One region of the Streptomyces sp. NPDC038280 genome, then DNA from elsewhere that is predicted to be linked to it. Evidence: predicted binding sites of a transcription regulator. Region 1 holds the regulator's gene; the other holds the start of a gene.

The links. The regulator HrcA, encoded in region 1, represses chaperone genes, less so after heat shock. The targets are predictions, from matches to a motif close to TTNGCACTCNGNNNNNCNGAGTGCNAA.
Region 2: the regulator HrcA is predicted to act here: its motif matches at 3,224-3,250, upstream of groL (chaperonin GroEL).

What each region holds. Positions count from the first base shown of each region.
Region 1 is NZ_JBVJYZ010000002.1:467,265-476,324, reverse strand. Features, by position in the region: gene ACZ7J0_RS07295 (DUF3097 domain-containing protein) at 1-289, opposite strand, end outside; gene ACZ7J0_RS07290 (MBL fold metallo-hydrolase) at 300-1,034, opposite strand; gene hrcA (heat-inducible transcriptional repressor HrcA) at 1,200-2,216, shown strand; gene dnaJ (molecular chaperone DnaJ) at 2,217-3,353, shown strand; gene ACZ7J0_RS07275 (nitronate monooxygenase) at 3,443-4,516, shown strand; gene ACZ7J0_RS07270 (16S rRNA (uracil(1498)-N(3))-methyltransferase) at 4,513-5,256, shown strand; gene ACZ7J0_RS07265 (ATP-binding protein) at 5,559-6,821, shown strand; gene ACZ7J0_RS07260 (tetratricopeptide repeat protein) at 6,818-7,870, shown strand; gene ACZ7J0_RS07255 (tetratricopeptide repeat protein) at 7,870-8,943, shown strand; gene ACZ7J0_RS07250 (histidine triad nucleotide-binding protein) at 9,043-9,060, shown strand, end outside.
Region 2 is NZ_JBVJYZ010000018.1:104,437-113,496, reverse strand. Features, by position in the region: gene ACZ7J0_RS28560 (alpha/beta hydrolase) at 1-707, opposite strand, end outside; gene ACZ7J0_RS28555 (SRPBCC family protein) at 815-1,315, opposite strand; gene groL (chaperonin GroEL) at 1,441-3,063, opposite strand; gene ACZ7J0_RS28545 (cold-shock protein) at 3,428-3,631, opposite strand; gene ACZ7J0_RS28540 (MoaD/ThiS family protein) at 4,040-4,318, opposite strand; gene thrC (threonine synthase) at 4,348-5,673, opposite strand; SAM riboswitch class I at 5,667-5,817, opposite strand; gene ACZ7J0_RS28530 (glucosyl-3-phosphoglycerate synthase) at 5,944-6,885, shown strand; gene ACZ7J0_RS28525 (hypothetical protein) at 6,924-7,139, shown strand; gene ACZ7J0_RS28520 (alpha,alpha-trehalose-phosphate synthase (UDP-forming)) at 7,287-8,663, shown strand; gene otsB (trehalose-phosphatase) at 8,670-9,060, opposite strand, start outside.

The DNA.
Region 1 (9,060 bases):
CAGCGATCGAACCGGAAGCCGTACGGGCCGGGCGCACCGGCGCCGGCGCCGCCGGGCGGACCAGTGTGACCGTACGGCCCTCCAGCAGGAAGCCGCGCGGCTCCAGCGGGAACACGCGGTGCTTGCCGAAGCGGTCCTCCAGCGTCACCGTGCCCGCCTCGCAGCGGACCACCGCCCCGCAGAAGCCCGTCGCGACCTCCTCCACCACCAGATCCACGTCGGCGGGCACCTCGGGCACGGCGGACGGCTTCTTCCACGGCGGTGTCAGATCGGGGTTGTAGCTGCGCATTCGCCAGACGCTACGACACGCCGAACCGCCGGGCCAGCTCATCGCGTTGGGCGCGTACGAACGCGGCGTCGACCGCCGCTCCGTGCCCGGGGACGTACACCGCGTCCTCGCCGCCCAGGGAGAGCAGCCGGTCCAGCGCGGCCGGCCAGCGCGACGGGATCGCGTCCGCGCCGGCCTGCGGGTCGCCCGACTCCTCCACCAGATCGCCGCAGAAGACGACCTCGGGGGAGTCCTCGGTCAGGCCCGGCACGAGCAGCGCCAGGTCGTGGCCGCTGTGTCCCGGCCCCACATTGGCCAGCAGCACCTGGCGTCCTCCCAGCTCCAGGGTCCACTCGCCGGACACCAGATGGTGGGGCCGCACCAGTACGTCGGTGGCCTCGAGGGCCTCCCTCTCGGTGACCCCGTGGCGCACCGCCGAACCCCGCAGCCCGTCACGGTCACGGGTGAGGACGTCGTCGATGCCCACCGCGCCGTACACCTGGGCCCCGGAGAACGCCGCCGTGCCGAGTACATGATCGAAGTGGGGGTGGCTCAGTGCGATATGCGTCACCCTGCGGCCGCCGAGCAGGGCCTGCGCCTGGGCACGCAGCTCCGCCCCCTCGCGGAGCGTGGAGCCCGTGTCGAAGAGCAGGGCCGCGTCGTCGCCGACGACGAGTGCGGTGGTCGCGTCCCAGACGGGAAGGCGCCGCCGGCCCACCCCCTCGGCGAGCCGCTCCCACCCGTGGTCTTCCCAACTCACGTCCATACCGCGACGCTATCGGCAACGACCCGGCACCGCCGCGCGGTAGCGTTGCTGGCCGCCCGCCCTTGCTCGGCGCATACCCACTCGCCGTACACTGACCAGGGAATCGCTGGCACTCAGACAGGGCGAGTGCCAGAGGACGACAAGAAACCAGAGCTGGAGGTGCGCGTGCTCAGCGAACGCAGACTCGAAGTGCTGCGCGCCATCGTCCAGGACTACGTCGGCACCGAGGAGCCCGTGGGCTCGAAGGCGCTCACCGAGCGCCACAAGCTCGGTGTGTCACCGGCGACCGTGCGCAACGACATGGCCGTGCTGGAGGAGGAGGGCTTCATCGCCCAGCCCCACACCAGCGCCGGCCGTATTCCGACCGACAAGGGCTATCGCCTCTTCGTGGACCGGCTGGCGGGCGTCAAGCCGCTGTCGACCCCGGAGCGCCGGGCCATCCACAACTTCCTCGACGGCGCGGTCGACCTCGACGACGTCGTCGGACGCACGGTCCGGCTGCTCGCGCAGCTGACCCGGCAGGTCGCGGTGGTCCAGTACCCCTCGCTGACCCGGTCGACGGTGCGCCATGTGGAGCTGCTGTCGCTGGCGCCCGCGCGGCTGATGCTCGTCCTGATCACCGACACCGGCCGGGTCGAGCAGCGCATGATCGACTGCCCCGCGCCCTTCGGCGAGACCTCGCTGGCGGACCTGCGGGCCCGGCTCAACAGCCGGGTCGTGGGACGCCGCTTCGCGGACGTGCCCCAGCTGGTGCAGGACCTGCCCGACTCCTTCGAGGCGGAGGACCGGGGTACGGTCTCGACGGTGCTGGCGACCTTGTTGGAAACCCTGGTGGAGGAGCACGAGGAGCGGCTGATGATCGGCGGGACCGCCAATCTCACGCGCTTCGGGCACGACTTCCCCCTGACGATCCGGCCGGTGCTGGAAGCACTTGAGGAGCAGGTCGTGCTCCTCAAGCTGCTCGGCGAGGCCAAGGACTCGGGCATGACCGTACGAATCGGGCACGAGAACGCCCATGAAGGGCTGACCTCCACGTCCGTCGTCGCGGTCGGCTACGGTTCGGGCGACGAGGCAGTCGCCAAACTCGGCGTGGTCGGACCGACCCGCATGGACTACCCCGGAACGATGGGAGCGGTACGCGCAGTGGCACGTTACGTCGGACAGATCCTGGCGGAGTCGTAAGTGGCCACGGACTATTACGCCGTTCTCGGCGTGCGCCGCGACGCATCGCAGGACGAGATCAAGAAGGCGTTCCGGCGCCTCGCCCGCGAGCTTCACCCGGATGTGAATCCGGACCCGAAGACGCAGGAGCGGTTCAAGGAGATCAACGCGGCGTACGAGGTGCTCTCGGACCCGCAGAAGAAGCAGGTCTACGACCTCGGCGGCGACCCGCTGTCCGCTTCGGGCGGCGCGGGCGCGGGCGGTTTCGGAGCCGGCGGCTTCGGCAACTTCTCCGACATCATGGACGCGTTCTTCGGTACGGCGTCGCAGCGGGGTCCGCGCTCGCGCACCCGGCGCGGCCAGGACGCCATGATCCGTCTGGAGATCGACCTCAACGAGGCGGCCTTCGGCACGACGAAGGACATCCAGGTCGACACGGCCGTCGTCTGTACGACGTGTTCCGGCGAGGGTGCGGCGCCCGGAACCTCGGCGCAGACGTGTGACATGTGCCGTGGTCGCGGTGAGGTGTCACAGGTGACGAGGTCCTTCCTGGGCCAGGTCATGACCTCCCGCCCCTGCCCGCAGTGCCAGGGCTTCGGCACCGTCGTCCCGACCCCGTGCCCCGAGTGCGCGGGCGACGGCCGGGTGCGGTCGCGCCGGACCCTGACCGTGAAGATCCCCGCCGGTGTCGACAACGGCACCCGCATCCAGCTCGCGGGCGAGGGCGAGGTCGGCCCCGGCGGCGGCCCCGCCGGCGACCTGTACGTCGAGATCCACGAGCTGCCGCACGCGGTCTTCCAGCGGCGCGGTGACGATCTGCACTGCACGGTCACGATCCCGATGACGGCGGGCGCGCTCGGTACGAAGGTGCCGCTGGAGACGCTCGACGGGCTCGACGAGGTCGACATCCGGCCGGGCACCCAGTCCGGCCAGTCGATCCCGCTGCACGGCCGGGGCATCACGCATCTGCGGGGCGGCGGCCGGGGCGACCTGATCGTCCATGTCGAGGTCATGACCCCGTCGAAGCTGGACCCTGAGCAGGAGCGACTGCTGCGGGAGTTGGCGAAGCTCCGGGGCGAGGAACGGCCCACCGGCCAGTTCCAGCCCGGACAGCAGGGACTGTTCTCCCGCCTGAAGGACGCGTTCAACGGGCGGTGAGCGGGATTTCCCCTTCGGCCCCCTTCCGCCGCACGTCGGCGGAAGGGGGCCGTCCCCTTGTGCCACCCGGGACGTGACACCATGCGTCCATGTCCTCCGCACTGACCGATCTCTGCCGTTATCCGATCGTGCAGGCCCCCATGGCGGGTGGCGCCTCCCGTCCGCAGCTTGTCGCGTCCGTGTCCGAGGCCGGTGGCCTCGGCTTCCTGGCCGCCGGGTACAAAACCGCCGACGGCATGTACCAGGAGATCAAGCAGGTCCGCGGGCTGACCGGTCAGCCGTTCGGGGTCAATCTCTTCATGCCGCAGCCCGGGCACGCCGATCCCGGCGCCATCGAGGTGTACCGGCACCAGCTCGCCGGTGAGGCCGGTTGGTACGAGACCTCCCTCGGGGACCCCGACGCGGGGCGCGACGACGGGTACGACGCCAAGCTGGCGATCCTCGTGGAGGACCCGGTGCCCGTCGTGTCGTTCACCTTCGGCTGTCCGACGCGCGACACCCTCGACGCCCTCGCCCGCGTCGGGACCTTCACCGTCGTCACCGTCACCACCCCCGAAGAGGCCCAGGCCGCCCAGTGGGCCGGCGCCGACGCCGTGTGCGTCCAGGGCGTCGAGGCCGGCGGACACCAGGGCACCCACCGCGACGACCCCGCCGGCGACGGGGCCGGGGTCGGACTGCTGTCCCTGGTCACCCAGGTCCGTGAGACCGTCCAGCTGCCGATCGTCGCGGCCGGGGGCCTGATGCGCGGCAACCAGATCGCCGCGGCGCTCGCGGCCGGGGCCGACGCCGCGCAGCTCGGGACCGCGTTCCTGGTCTGCCCGGAGTCGGGCGCCCACACCCTGCACAAGCAGGCCATGACCAACCCGCTGTTCGTACGGACCGAGCTCACCCGGGCGTTCTCCGGGCGACCGGCCCGCGGCCTGGTCAACCGCTTCATGCGGGAGCACGGGCCGTACGCCCCCGCCGCGTACCCCGAGGTGCACCACCTCACCTCCCCCCTACGCAAGGCCGCCGCCGCGGCCGGTGACGCGCAGGGCATGGCCCTGTGGGCCGGACAGGGCCACCGGCTGGCCCGGGAACTGCCCGCCGGGCAGCTCGTCGAAATCCTCGCCGCCGAACTCGACTCGGCGCTCGCCGCCCTGGCTCTGCGGAGCGTGTCATGACCGCCCCCGTCTTCGTCGTCGACCAGGTGCCCGCCGCCGGGCAGTTCCTCCTCGACGGACCCGAGGGGCGGCACGCCGTCTCCGTGAAGCGGCTGCGCGCGGGCGAGGAGATCGTGCTCACCGACGGCCTGGGGCAGTGGGCGCGGTGCGCGGTGCTCACCGCCGAGGGCAAGGACCAGCTGACGGTGGAGGTCTCCGGCCGCCACGAGGACGCGGCGCCGTCGCCGCGGATCACCGTCGTCCAGGCCCTGCCCAAGGGCGACCGCGGGGAACTGGCCGTCGAGATCATGACGGAGACCGGCGTGGACGCGATCGTCCCCTGGTCGGCCTCGCGCTGCGTCACCCAGTGGAAGGGCGACCGCGGCCTCAAGGCACTCGGCAAGTGGCGCGCGACGGCCCGCGAGGCGGGCAAGCAGTCGCGTCGCACGCGGTTCCCCGAGGTGGCGGACGCGATGACGACGAAGCAGGTCGCGGCGCTCCTCGCCACGGCGGAATTCGCGGCGGTACTCCACGAGGACCGCGACCACGCGAGCGGCGCGCTCGCCACGGCCGCGCTGCCCTCCGAGGGGGAGATCGTGCTGGTCGTGGGCCCCGAGGGCGGCGTCTCACCGGAGGAACTCGCCGCCTTCGAGAACGCGGGCGCGAAGCCCTACCGCCTCGGCCCCACGGTCCTGCGCACCTCCACGGCGGGCACAGCGGCAACGGCGCTCCTCCTGGGCCGCACGGGCCGCTGGAGCTGAGGGGCCCGCGCGGCGACTGTGGTTGAGCGGTGTGCCGGGTGGCGCTGCCTGGCCGCTCGGGTGTACCGCCGCGCGGGCTCGCGGGCGCTGTGCCTGGGCTCAAGCCCTGCGGGGGCGACTGTGGTTGAGCGGTGTGCCGGGTGGCGCTGCCTGGCCGCTCGGGTGTACCGCCGCGCGGGCTCGCGGGCGCGGGATCAAGCCCCGGTCCTGGCCGGCTCGTGCCCGTGCCGGGCGGCCCCGCCCCCGCCGGCTCGCCGAGACCCCGTGACGGCCGCGCCGGACGCCCTCCGTAGGGTGTCCGCATGCCCGACGAGTCCCCCCTGATCCGCAGCCTGCGCGCCGCCGTGGCCGCGGCCCCCGACGACGTACCCCTGAGGCTGCACTTCGCCGAACTCCTGCTCTCCGAGGGGCGGAACGACGAAGCGGTGACCGAGGCCGCCGTCGCCCTGCAGCACGCGCCGGGCGACGCGACAGCGCGGGCGCTGATGGTGCGGGCGATGGGCGTGCCGGAAGCCGCCCCGCCTCCCGCGCCCCAACCCCCCGCCCCGTCCGCCCCGTTCGACTGGGCCGCCGCCGAGCAGGAGGTCGGAGACGTCGTCCCGCCCCGGTTCGTCGAGCCGGCGCCCGAGCGCGAGCAGCCGCTGACCGCCGACGGCAGCGGCGACCCCGCGGACGCCTCCGCGTGGGACATCGACGCGCCCGGATCCGTACGCCTCGCCGACGTCGGCGGCATGCAGGAGGTGAAGGACCGCCTGGAGGCCGCCTTCCTCGCCCCCATGCGCAATCCCGAACTGCGCAAGCTGTACGGCAAGAGCCTGCGCGGCGGACTGCTGTTGTACGGGCCGCCCGGCTGCGGCAAGACGTTCATCGCGCGCGCCGTCGCCGGTGAACTCGGCGCGAGCTTCATGTCGATCTCGCTCTCCGACGTCCTCGACATGTACATAGGCACGTCCGAGAAGAACGTCCACGACATCTTCGAGACCGCCCGCGCGCAGGCCCCCTGCGTCGTCTTCCTCGACGAACTGGACGCGCTCGGCGCCAAGCGCAGCCGTACCCACCACAGCGGTCTGCGCAATGTCGTCAACCAGCTCCTCACCGAACTCGACGGCGTCGACAGCGGCTCCAACGAAGGTGTGTTCGTGCTCGCCGCCACCAACGTCCCCTGGGACGTGGACCTCGCGCTGCGCCGCCCCGGCCGGCTCGACCGCACCCTGCTCGTCCTGCCGCCCGACCCCGCGGCCCGCGAGGCGATCCTCCGCTACCACCTGCGGGACCGGCCCATCGAGGCCGTCGACCTCGGCAAACTCGTCAAGGCCACCGAGGACTTCTCGGGCGCCGATCTCGCCCACCTCTGCGAGACAGCCGCCGAGTCAGCGCTCCTCGACTCCGCCCGCACGGGCACCGTACGCATGATCAACATGAAGGATCTGCTGGGCGCGGCGAAGCAGCTCCGGCCGTCCAGCGAGTCCTGGTTCGCCGCCGCGCGCAATGTGGCGATGTTCGCCAACGACGGCGGGATGTACGACGACCTGGTCACGTACCTGAAGAAGAGGCGCAAGCTGTGAGCGCTCCGCACCCGCAGGTCGAACAGGCCCAGATGCTCTACGAGATGGGCCGCTACGAGCAGTCCGCCGAGAGGGCCGCCCGCCGCCTCGCCGAGGCCCCGGACGACTCCCGCGCCTGGGCGATGCTCGCCAAGTGCCACATCGGTCTCGGCCGCCACGAGGAGGCCCTCGCCGCCGTCGACGAGTCGCTCAAGGCCGAACCCGAGTACGCCCACGGCCACTATGTGCGCGGCTTCGCCCTGCGCCGGATGAACCGGCTCCCCGAGGCCGAAGAGGCACAGCGCGAGGCGATCCGCCTCCAGCCGGACGACTGGGGGCCGCACTCCGAGCGGGCCGAGATGCTGATCTTCTTCCCCGACCGCAAGGAGGAGGCGCTCCAGGAGGCCCTGGAGGCGGTACGGCTCGGACCGGACGAAGCCAGGCCGTGGGAGACGATGTACAAGGTCGCGCCGTTCAGCGCGCGTTTCGACCTGGTCGACGAATCGCTCCGGCAGATGCTGCGGATCGACCCCACCCACACGCTCGCCGTCAGTGTGACGGCCGAACGCGAGGCGAGGAACGCCCCGGCCGCGCAGGCCGCCGAGACCTACGCCACCGCGCTGGCGGCCGCCCCCGACTCCAACTGGCTGCGCGGCGACCTCGACCGGGCCGTGTACCGGATGCTGCGCGGCACCCGCTGGCTGGCCCTGCTCTGCCTCGTCATGGCGGCCGTCACCGTCGACATCTTCCCGACCGACGGAGAGGTGAAGGAGCTCCCGGTGCCGCTCGGCACCCGCCTGTGGGTGATGACCCTGATGGCCGCCGTGTGGGGTTTCGGCGCGTGGCGCCGCTACCGGCGGATGCGGACGGGCGCGCGGCTGACCGTGCGGTCGCTGGTACGGCGGCTGTTCTGGCCGAGGGTGGTCCTCGGGCAGGCGACCTGGGCCACCCTGTGCGGGCTGCTGATCATCACGGTGCCGTGGACCGAACGGGGCGTGCCGCAGTGGCTGTTCTGGATCGGACTCGTACCGAACCTGCTCAGCATCACGCACGACCGGGACAAGGTCTGATGACAGCCGGTCTGGAGCGGGCCGACGCCCTCTACGACGTCGGCCGGTACGAACAGGCCGCCGCCCTCCTGTCCACGCACCTCGCCTCGGAGCCCGGCGACGCGGGCGCGCTCGTGCGCCTGGCCCGCTGCCACAACCGGCTCGGCGACCGATCCACCGCGCTGGCCGCCGTCGACGAGGGACTGCGCGCGGACCCGGGCGACCTCGCCGGCTGGATCGTGCGCGCGGACGCACTCCTCGGGCTCGGCCGGCACGCCGAGGCCGAACGGGCCGCCCGCCGCGCGATCGAGATCGCCCCGAACAGCTGGAGCGGGCATCTGGCCCTCGGCACGGTCCTGGACCAGGCCGGCGGATCGCGCCGCCGCGAGGCGTACGCCGCCGCGCTCCGCTCCGTCGAGCGCGGCCCCGACCAGGACGCTACCCACTTCCTCGTCGGACTCACCGCCCAGCGGCGGGGCGACCACGCCACCGCGCAGCGGGCGTACGAGACGGCCCTGCGGCTCAACCCGGAGAGCAGCGAGGCGCACAACAACCTCTCGCTCCTCCACATGCGCCGGCGGTGGTTCCGGCGCGGCGCGTGGACCCGCGCGGCCGAGGGATTCGTGGAAGCCGCGGCACTCGACCTGGACGACCGGGAGGCGCGCTACAACCTGGAGACCATGGCCTGGGGGACGGCGGCCGGGGCCCGCTGGGTGGCGCTCATCGGCTTCTTCGCCGCGGCGGTCGGCTCGGCGCCACTGCGCACCGGGGGCACCGGCAGCTCCGCGCTGATCCCCGAACTGGTCGGCGCGGCCGTCCTGGTCGGTGTCTGGACGGCCTGGGCGCTGTGGATGCGCCGCCGCGTCCCGCCCCGGCTGCGCCGGCCGCTTCTCCTCCTGGCCCGCGGCTGCCCGCCGGTCCTCGCGATGACGGCGGCGGTGGCGCTCCTCGGCCTCCACTCGGCGGTCACCCTGGCCGTCCCCGGCCTGGGTGCGGGGATCGTGGCCGGACTGGGGACGCCGCTGTTCTGGGGCGTCGTGATCACCTACTGGGCGAGCCGAGCGTTCATGAAGCGCCGGGCACCCAGGGGTTGAACCCCCGGCCCCCGCACCCCGCGTCCCCCCGCGAACCCCCGCCGCGGGCGGATAGCATGCCCCCTGTCAGTGATCATCGGAGGCGAGGAGGCCCACGCCATGGCCGGAGAGCCGCAG
Region 2 (9,060 bases), on a different contig from region 1:
CCAATGCTGTCCATGACCCAGCGGTCGGTGCGCCGCGGATACGTCTGCGCGTAGACCGCGCCCACATAGGCGCCGTACGAGACGCCCCACGCCGAAATCGTCCGCTCGCCGAGGGCCTGCCGGATCCGGTCCAGATCGCGCACCTGGTTCGCGGTGGTGAAGCTGCGCAGGACGGCGCCGCCGTTGCGCTCGCAGGCCTCGGCGATACGCCGCGACCGGGCGGCGTTCTCGGTGACCTCGCCGTCCGGCCCGGGCCAGGAGCGCAGATTGACCAGGCGGCGGTCGTCGGGCGCGAGGCCGCAGCTCGCGGTCGTACTGCCGCCGACCCCACGGGGGTCGAAGGCGACGAGGTCGTAGGCGCCCCCCATCGCCTTCCGCAGCGCCTCGCCCTTCTGCGTCAGCCGCCGCACCCCGGAGCTGCCGGGGCCGCCGGGGATCACCATCAGCGTCCCCCGCCGTGCTCGGGGCTGCTCGCTGCGGAGGCGGGACACGGCGAGGGTGACCTGCGGGCCGTCCGGGTCGCCGTAGTCGCGCGGTACCGACAGCTCCGCGCACTCCTGTCCGGGCAGACCCGCGGCGCAGGACCCCCAGGAGAGGCCGGAGCGGGCCTGGGCGACGGCGGCGGGGGCGGTGGCCACGGTCAGGGTGGTCGCCGCGGTAGCGGCGGAGAGGGCGAGCAGCAGGGCCTTGCGGGCGTGTGTCGTCATGCCGCAAGCCTCGTCGGAGCCGGGCTTCGATCACATCCGGCAGACGGGACAGCGCTCGGTGGGGCCAGCCCCAGGGATGACACCCCCGGTGGCCGCAGCGGGCGGGATCAGGCGTCGGCGCGCTCCCACACCGGGTCCCGCAGATACTCCGCGAGGCGGTCGAGCTCCTCCGCGACGCCCGCCTCCATGCCCGTCGCGAGGGCCTGGTCCCGGATCTCCTCGGACGGCCAGACGGACCTGCTGGTCAGCGCGGTCACGTCCGGCAGCGGCGCGTCGAAGGTCAGGGTGACGTGCACGGGCGGCCCCGGCATGAGTTCGAAGACCTCGGAGTAGACCAGCCGTTTGGGGCGCTCGATCTCCTCATACGTGCCGGAGAACACCAGCTCCTGGCCGTCGCTGGCGGTCTGGCCCCAGCGCCAGGCGCCGCCCACACGCAGGTCGATCTCGCAGACGGTGGTCTCCAGCGACCGCAGGCCGTACCAGTGGCGGACGTGCTCGGGCACGGTCCACGCCTCGAAGACCCGGCTGCGGGGGGCCTCGAAGACGCGGGTGACGACGAGCTCGCGCTCCGACGGCGTACTCAGCTCGGTTACGTGGTGCTTGGCCATGATCCTGCCGCCCTCCTGGAAACCGAGTGGCTCTCCCCTCCAGGGTCCGCGAAAGCGCCGAGGGCGGCACCCCCGCCAGGGGGTACCGCCCTCGGTCATGAACCAGGAGCTGCTGAGCCGGGGGCTCAGAAGTCCATGTCACCGCCCGGCATGCCGCCCGGAGCGGCCGCGGAGGCCTTCTCCGGCTTGTCGGCGATGACGGCCTCGGTGGTCAGGAACAGCGCCGCGATGGAGGCCGCGTTCTGCAGAGCGGAACGGGTGACCTTCGCGGGGTCGATGATGCCCTCGGCGATCATGTCGACGTACTCACCGGTCGCGGCGTTCAGGCCGTGGCCGACGGGCAGGTTGCGCACCTTCTCGACGATGACGCCGCCCTCGAGACCACCGTTGACGGCGATCTGCTTCAGCGGGGCCTCCAGGGCGAGCTTCACGGCGTTGGCGCCGGTCGCCTCGTCACCCTCCAGGTCCAGCTTCTCGAAGACCGAGGAAGCCTGGAGCAGAGCCACGCCACCACCGGCGACGATGCCCTCCTCGACGGCCGCCTTCGCGTTGCGAACGGCGTCCTCGATGCGGTGCTTGCGCTCCTTGAGCTCCACCTCGGTGGCGGCGCCGGCCTTGATGACGGCCACGCCGCCGGCCAGCTTCGCGAGGCGCTCCTGGAGCTTCTCGCGGTCGTAGTCCGAGTCGGAGTTCTCGATCTCGGCACGGATCTGGTTCACGCGACCGGCAACCTGGTCGCTCTCACCGGCACCGTCGACGATCGTGGTCTCGTCCTTGGTGATGACGACCTTGCGGGCGCGGCCCAGCAGGTCCAGGCCGGCGTTCTCGAGCTTGAGACCGACCTCCTCGGAGATGACCGTGCCGCCCGTGAGGATGGCAATGTCGTTCAGCATCGCCTTGCGGCGGTCGCCGAAGCCCGGAGCCTTGACGGCGACGGACTTGAAGGTGCCACGGATCTTGTTGACGACCAGGGTCGACAGGGCCTCGCCCTCGACGTCCTCGGCGATGATCAGCAGCGGCTTGCCCGACTGCATGACCTTCTCCAGGAGCGGGAGCAGGTCCTTGACCGAGGAGATCTTGGAGTTGACGATCAGGATGTACGGGTCGTCGAGCGACGCCTCCATACGCTCCATGTCGGTGGCGAAGTACGCCGAGATGTAGCCCTTGTCGAAGCGCATACCCTCGGTGAGCTCCAGCTCCAGACCGAAGGTCTGGGACTCCTCGACGGTGATGACGCCTTCCTTGCCGACCTTGTCCATCGCCTCGGCGATGAGCTCGCCGATCTGGGTGTCGGCAGCGGAGATGGAGGCGGTCGAAGCGATCTGCTCCTTGGTCTCCACGTCCTTGGCCTGCTCGAGCAGGGCGCCGGAGACGGCCTCGACGGCCTTCTCGATGCCGCGCTTCAGGGCCATCGGGTTGGCGCCGGCGGCCACGTTGCGCAGGCCCTCACGGACGAGCGCCTGGGCCAGGACGGTCGCGGTGGTCGTACCGTCACCGGCGACGTCGTCCGTCTTCTTGGCGACTTCCTTGACCAGCTCTGCGCCGATCTTCTCGTACGGGTCCTCGAGCTCGATCTCCTTGGCGATGGACACACCATCGTTGGTGATCGTGGGGGCGCCCCACTTCTTCTCGAGGACGACGTTCCGGCCCTTGGGGCCAAGGGTGACCTTGACGGCGTCGGCGAGCTGGTTCATCCCGCGCTCGAGACCGCGCCGTGCCTCCTCGTCGAACGCGATGATCTTGGCCATGTGAAGTGGTCCTCCCGGACTGGGGTGGATAGCGACGGACTGTGTGGCGCCCGCGACGGACGGCCTGCCTGCCTGCGTGGTTCCTTGCCCCACCCGGCCTGCGGGCCTCGCCGACCCAGTCCTTCTGTCACTCTCACGTGGAGAGTGCTAACGCCAATGATTAGCACTCGAGGTAGGAGAGTGCAAGGCCGCTCCGCGGGAGCGTCGGCGTGGAGTGGTGGTCGGGCGACGGGTGGGCGCGAGCGCCTCTCGAGGTCCGGGCGGCGTCGGTCGCACGAGGCCGGGCACGCACGAGGGGCCCGCGTCCCTGGTGGGATGCGGGCCCCTCGGCGTGAGTGCGTCGGTGGCCGAAATCGCGCCGTACTCAGCCGGCGAGCTTGACCATGTCCGCCTGCGGACCCTTCTGGCCCTGCGAGATCTCGAACTCGACTCGCTGACCTTCTTCAAGGGTGCGGTAACCGTCCATCTGGATCGCGCTGTAGTGGACGAAAACATCCGCACCACCGTCGACCGCGATGAAGCCGTACCCCTTCTCCGCGTTGAACCACTTGACGGTGCCCTGAGCCATGCCTAACTCCCCTGTTACTGGCCCTTGCGCAGGACCGCACTTCGCGGACCCTGGGTCAGACCTCGCTCACCGCAGGTAGGTGAACGTGCGCCGGAACGCGTCGACCGCGGCTGAATGTATCTGCCCAACTGCCCTCTGCAACAGGTCAGTCGGACGAGAATTCTGGGCGGAGCCGAACGGAAGATTTCCGTGAATTGCCAATATTCCGGGGCAAGTCGGGCCCGACAAAGGGAACATTAGGCACAAGGGGTTCGAACACTTTGGCTGCTTCTTATCGCGTGCGGGCGCATTCTCATATGCGGGCGGCACAAGCAGCGGCGGGGACTTCCCCAACCCTACCGCGTTCAACCATGCAGAATTGCCCCCTCCGCTTTTGCGCGGAGGGGGCAATGGGCCATTCAACGAGAGTCAGCAACCGCCCGCGACGGCCGGGATGATCGACACGCCCGCCCCGTCCGGCGTCGCCGTCTCGAGACCCTGCTCGAAGCGGACGTCGTCGTCGTTCACGTACACGTTGACGAAGCGGCGCAGCTTGCCCTGGTCGTCCAGGACGCGGGCCGCGATGCCCGTGTGGTTCTTCTCCAGGTCCGCGATGACCTCGGAGAGGGTCGAGCCCTGCGCCGAGACCTCGGCCTGGCCGCCCGTGTACGTACGGAGGATGGTGGGGATGCGGACGTTGACGCTCATGGTCGTTCTGCCTTCCGTTGCGTGAGTGGTCAGCCGGCCAGGCCGGCGTCGCGGAACGCGTCCAGGCTCGGGCGGATCGTCGCGGACGGTCCCGTGGTCGGGGAGACCGCGTCGAGGGTCTTGAGGCCGTCGCCGGTGTTGAGCACGACCGTGGTGAGGGCCGGGTCGAGCAGGCCGTCCTCGATCAGCTTCCGGGTCACGCCGACGGTCACACCGCCCGCGGTCTCCGCGAAGATGCCCTCCGTACGGGCGAGGAGCTTGATCGCGTCGACGATCTGCTCGTCGTTGACGTCCTCCACCGCGCCGCCGGTGCGACGGGCGATGTCCAGGACGTACGGGCCGTCGGCCGGGTTGCCGATCGCCAGGGACTTGGCGATCGTGTTCGGCTTCTGGGGCCGTACGACGTCGTGGCCGGCCTTGAAGGCGGCGGACACGGGCGAGCAGCCCTCGGCCTGCGCACCGAAGATCTTGTAGGGCTTGTCCTCGACCAGGCCCAGCTTGATGAGCTCCTGGAGACCCTTGTCGATCTTCGTGAGCTGCGAGCCGGAGGCGATCGGGATCACCAGCTGGTCGGGGAGCCGCCAGCCGAGCTGCTCGCAGATCTCGTACGCCAGCGTCTTGGAGCCCTCGCCGTAGTACGGGCGCAGGTTGACGTTGACGAAGCCCCAGCCCTCGCCGAGCGGGTCGCCGATGAGCTCGGAGCAGAAGCGGTTGACGTCGTCGTAGTTGCCCTCGATGCCGACGAGCTCACCGCCGTACACCGCGGCCATGACGACCTTGCCCTGCTCCAGGTCGTGCGGGATGAACACGCACGAGCGGAATCCGGCCCGGGCGGCCGCGGCGCCGACCGCGCCGGCCAGATTGCCGGTGGAGGAGCAGGAGAGGGTGGTGAAGCCGAAGGCGCGGGCGGCCTCCAGCGCCTGGGCCACGACGCGGTCCTTGAAGGAGTGCGTCGGGTTGCCGGAGTCGTCCTTGATGTACAGGCCACCGGTCACGCCCAGCTCACGGGCGAGGTTGTCGGCCTTGACCAGCTTGGTCCAGCCGGGGTTCAGGTTCGGCTTGGTGGCCACGTCCGCCGGGACGGGCAGCAGCGGCGCGTAGCGCCAGATGTTGTCGGGACCGGCCTCGATCTGCTTGCGCAGGGACTCGGGGTCACCGACGGGAAGGTCGTACGCGACTTCCAGCGGGCCGAAACACAGCTCGCAGGCGAAGATCGGGCCGAGGGGGAAACGCTCACCGCATTCGCGACAGGAAAGTCCCGACGCGGGACCGAGGTCGACGGTGGTGGTGTCGCTGGTGTTTCCGGTGCTTGCAACAGTCTGCGCAGCCATGGAGGCGAGGCCCTTTCTCCTCATCTTTCCCATGACGAACGTCGCCATGAGACGGATTTGGCACCTTCCCTAGCCGGGAGCCTCGCTGCGCAGTGACTGCGGACGAGACCGGCTGGAGGGTTGCCGGGGCTTCAACGGGCCGTTTCCCTCTGCCCCTCTGGATGAGCGGTATTCGATTGTGTGTGTCTCCGCGAGAGGACCCCCGACATACGACGGTCATCCGCGTTGTTCAAGACTGTAACCGAACCCCCGGACGGTTGAGATGGTCGTCCGATCCGCGAGATGGAGATCACTTTGCTGGATGAGGTGGAGCGCTGGCTGACCCGGCGGTCCTGGTCCGTGGCTGACCGCCCGCTCGACCAGCTGCTCGCGGCCAAGCGTGGCACAACGGTCAGCGTCGTGCTGCCCGCGCTGAACGAGGAGGCGACGGTCGGCGACATCGTCTCCGTGATCCGGCGCGAGCTGATGTCGGCCGCCGTGCCGCTCGTGGACGAGCTGGTCGTCGTCGACTCCGGCTCCACGGACCGTACGGCCGAGGTCGCGGCCGCGGCCGGAGCGCGCGTGGTGGCGCGGGACTCGATCCTTCCCCGTATCCCGGCCGTACCCGGCAAGGGCGAGGTCCTGTGGCGGTCGCTGCTGGTGACCGGCGGGGACATCGTCTGCTTCGTCGACGCGGACCTGCGGGACTTCTCGGCGGACTTCGTCTCGGGGATCGTGGGCCCACTGCTGACCGATCCCGGGGTGGACTTCGTCAAGGCGATGTACGACCGGCCGCTGGGCGACGCCCCCGGCCAGGGCGGGCGGGTGACCGAGCTGGTGGCCCGGCCCCTGCTCAATCTGCACTGGCCGCAACTGGCCGGCTTCGTGCAGCCGCTCGGCGGCGAGTACGCGGCACGCCGCTCGCTGCTGGAGCGACTGCCCTTCCCGGTCGGCTACGGAGTCGAGCTCGGCCTGCTCGTGGACGCGCTGCACATGGTGGGCCTCGACGCGCTGGCGCAGGTGGACGTGGGCGTGCGCAAGCACCGCCACCAGGACGGGCAGGCACTGGGGCGGATGGCGGCGGCGATCTACCGGACGGCGCAGCTGCGACTGTCACGGGGCCATCTGGTGCGGCCGCGGCTGACCCAGTTCGAGCGCGGCGAGGACGGTTTCGTACCGCTGACCCATCAGGTCGACACGGAGGAGCGCCCGCCGATGGCGGATGTCGTGGAGTACCGGCAGCGCCGCGTGGCGTGACACCTAATGATCATGTGTTTTGTCTACCTTTCCGTTTTATGTGGATCAGACATGGATTGAGAGCATGTGTCGTCGGTGCGCTGGCGACCGCCCTGGTGACCCCCCTCCCCGCCCCGGCCAACGCGGCGGGACGCCATATGGCCCACAGCGACACCGGCTCGGAGCAGCTGTGGCTCCTGGCGGGCGTCGCGCTGACACTGGCCGCGATCGGCGCGATCGCGCTGGCGGCGGTGCGGAGCCGCCGCGACCTCTGAACCGGGCCGCCGTCGGCGCGTCCGCCCGCCCCTGTCCGCCGGTGTCCCGCCACCGATCCCGCCATTCGTGACCGGTTTCGCGGCCGGGCTCCCCCGGGAGCCCGGCCGTACGTTTGAGCGTTTGGCCCGCGGGCTAGGTTTCGGCACATGTCTTCTGTACTCGTCGCCTCGAACCGCGGTCCGGTGTCCTACGTACAGCGAGAGGACGGCACGCTCGACGCGCGGCGGGGCGGGGGCGGGCTCGTGTCCGGCCTGAGTGCCGTGTCCGGGGAGGACAGCCTGTGGGTGTGCGCGGCCCTGAGCGACGGCGACCGCACGGCCGTGCGCTCCGGGGTCGGCGAGGCGGGCGTCCGGATGCTCGACATCGACGCCGCCGTGCACGCCGACGCGTACAACGGCATCGCGAACTCGGTGCTGTGGTTCGTCCACCACATGCTCTACCAGACACCGCTGGAGCCGGTCTTCGACACCGAGTTCCGGCGGCAGTGGGGCGCGTACGAGGCGTACAACCGGGCCTTCGCCGAGGCGCTGGCGGCCGAGGCGGCGGACGGGGCCTCGGTCATGGTGCAGGACTACCACCTGGCGCTGGTGCCGGGCATGCTCCGCGAGCTCCGTCCCGACCTGCGCATCGGTCACTTCTCGCACACCCCGTGGGCGCCGCCCGAGTACTTCCGGATGCTGCCCGACGACATCGCGGAGCAGTTGCTGCGGGGAATGCTCGGCGCGGACCGGGTGGCGTTCCTGACGCGGCGGTGGGCGGACGCCTTCGCCGCCTGCTGCGAGGCCGTGGTGGGCGGCACGGGACGCACCGCGCTCGGCGTGCACGGCCTCGGCGCGGACGCGGACTTCCTGCGCGAGCGCTCCCGGAGATCCGATGTGGAGGACCGGCTGGCCGCGCTGCGCGAACAGATCGGGGGCCCGGACCGGCGGGTGATCGTCCGGGTCGACCGGACCGAGCTGTCGAAGAACATCGTGCGGGGGCTGCTGGCCTACCGCACCCTGCTGGAGGACCACCCCGAGTGGCGCGGCCGGGTGGTGCACGTCGCCTTCGCGTACCCCTCGCGTCAGGACCTCGCGGTCTACCGCGACTACACGGCACAGGTCTCCCGCGTCGCGCAGGAGATCAACTCCCGCTTCGGGACGGCCGACTGGACCCCGGTCGTCCTGCACGTCAAGGACGACTTCGCCCGCTCCCTGGCCGCGTACCGGCTGGCGGACGTGGCCCTGGTCAACCCCATCCGGGACGGCATGAACCTGGTCGCCAAGGAGATTCCGGTCGTCTCCGACCGGGGCGTGGCGCTGGTGCTGTCCCGGGAGGCGGGGGCATACGAGGAGCTGCGGGACGACGCGATCACGGTGAATCCGTACGACGTCACGGGCACGGCGGCGGCCCTCCACGAGGCCCTGACCATGCCGGACGGCGACCGCGCCGAGCGCACCAAGCGCCTGGCGGCCGCAGCGACGGCTCTGCCGCCGCAGCGGTGGTTCCTGGACCAGCTCGAGGCGCTGGGCCGGGGCGACTGATATTCCCTACTGGGGGACCATGATCGCGTCCCTCAGCGACCTGAGCAGCCTCACGACCCCCTCCGGGCCGGGCACCAGCAGGTCCGCCCGGTCCGCCAGTTCGGGGACCTCGGACGAGCCGCTGCACACCAGCAGCCCCGGCACACCGTCCGACCGCAGCTTCTCCACGGCCGCGAAGGCCGCCAGGTCACCCAGGTCGTCCCCCGCGTACAGCACGGCCCCGGCGCCGGTCTCCCGCAGGTACTCCGAGAGCGCGACGCCCTTGTCCATGCCCGGCGGGCGCAGTTCCAGGACGAGACGGCCCGGTTCGACGACGAGGCCGTGTCGGGCGGCCAGGTCGCCGAGCGGCTCGCGCAGCGCCTCGAACGCGGCCTGCGGATCCTCGGCGCGGCGGGTG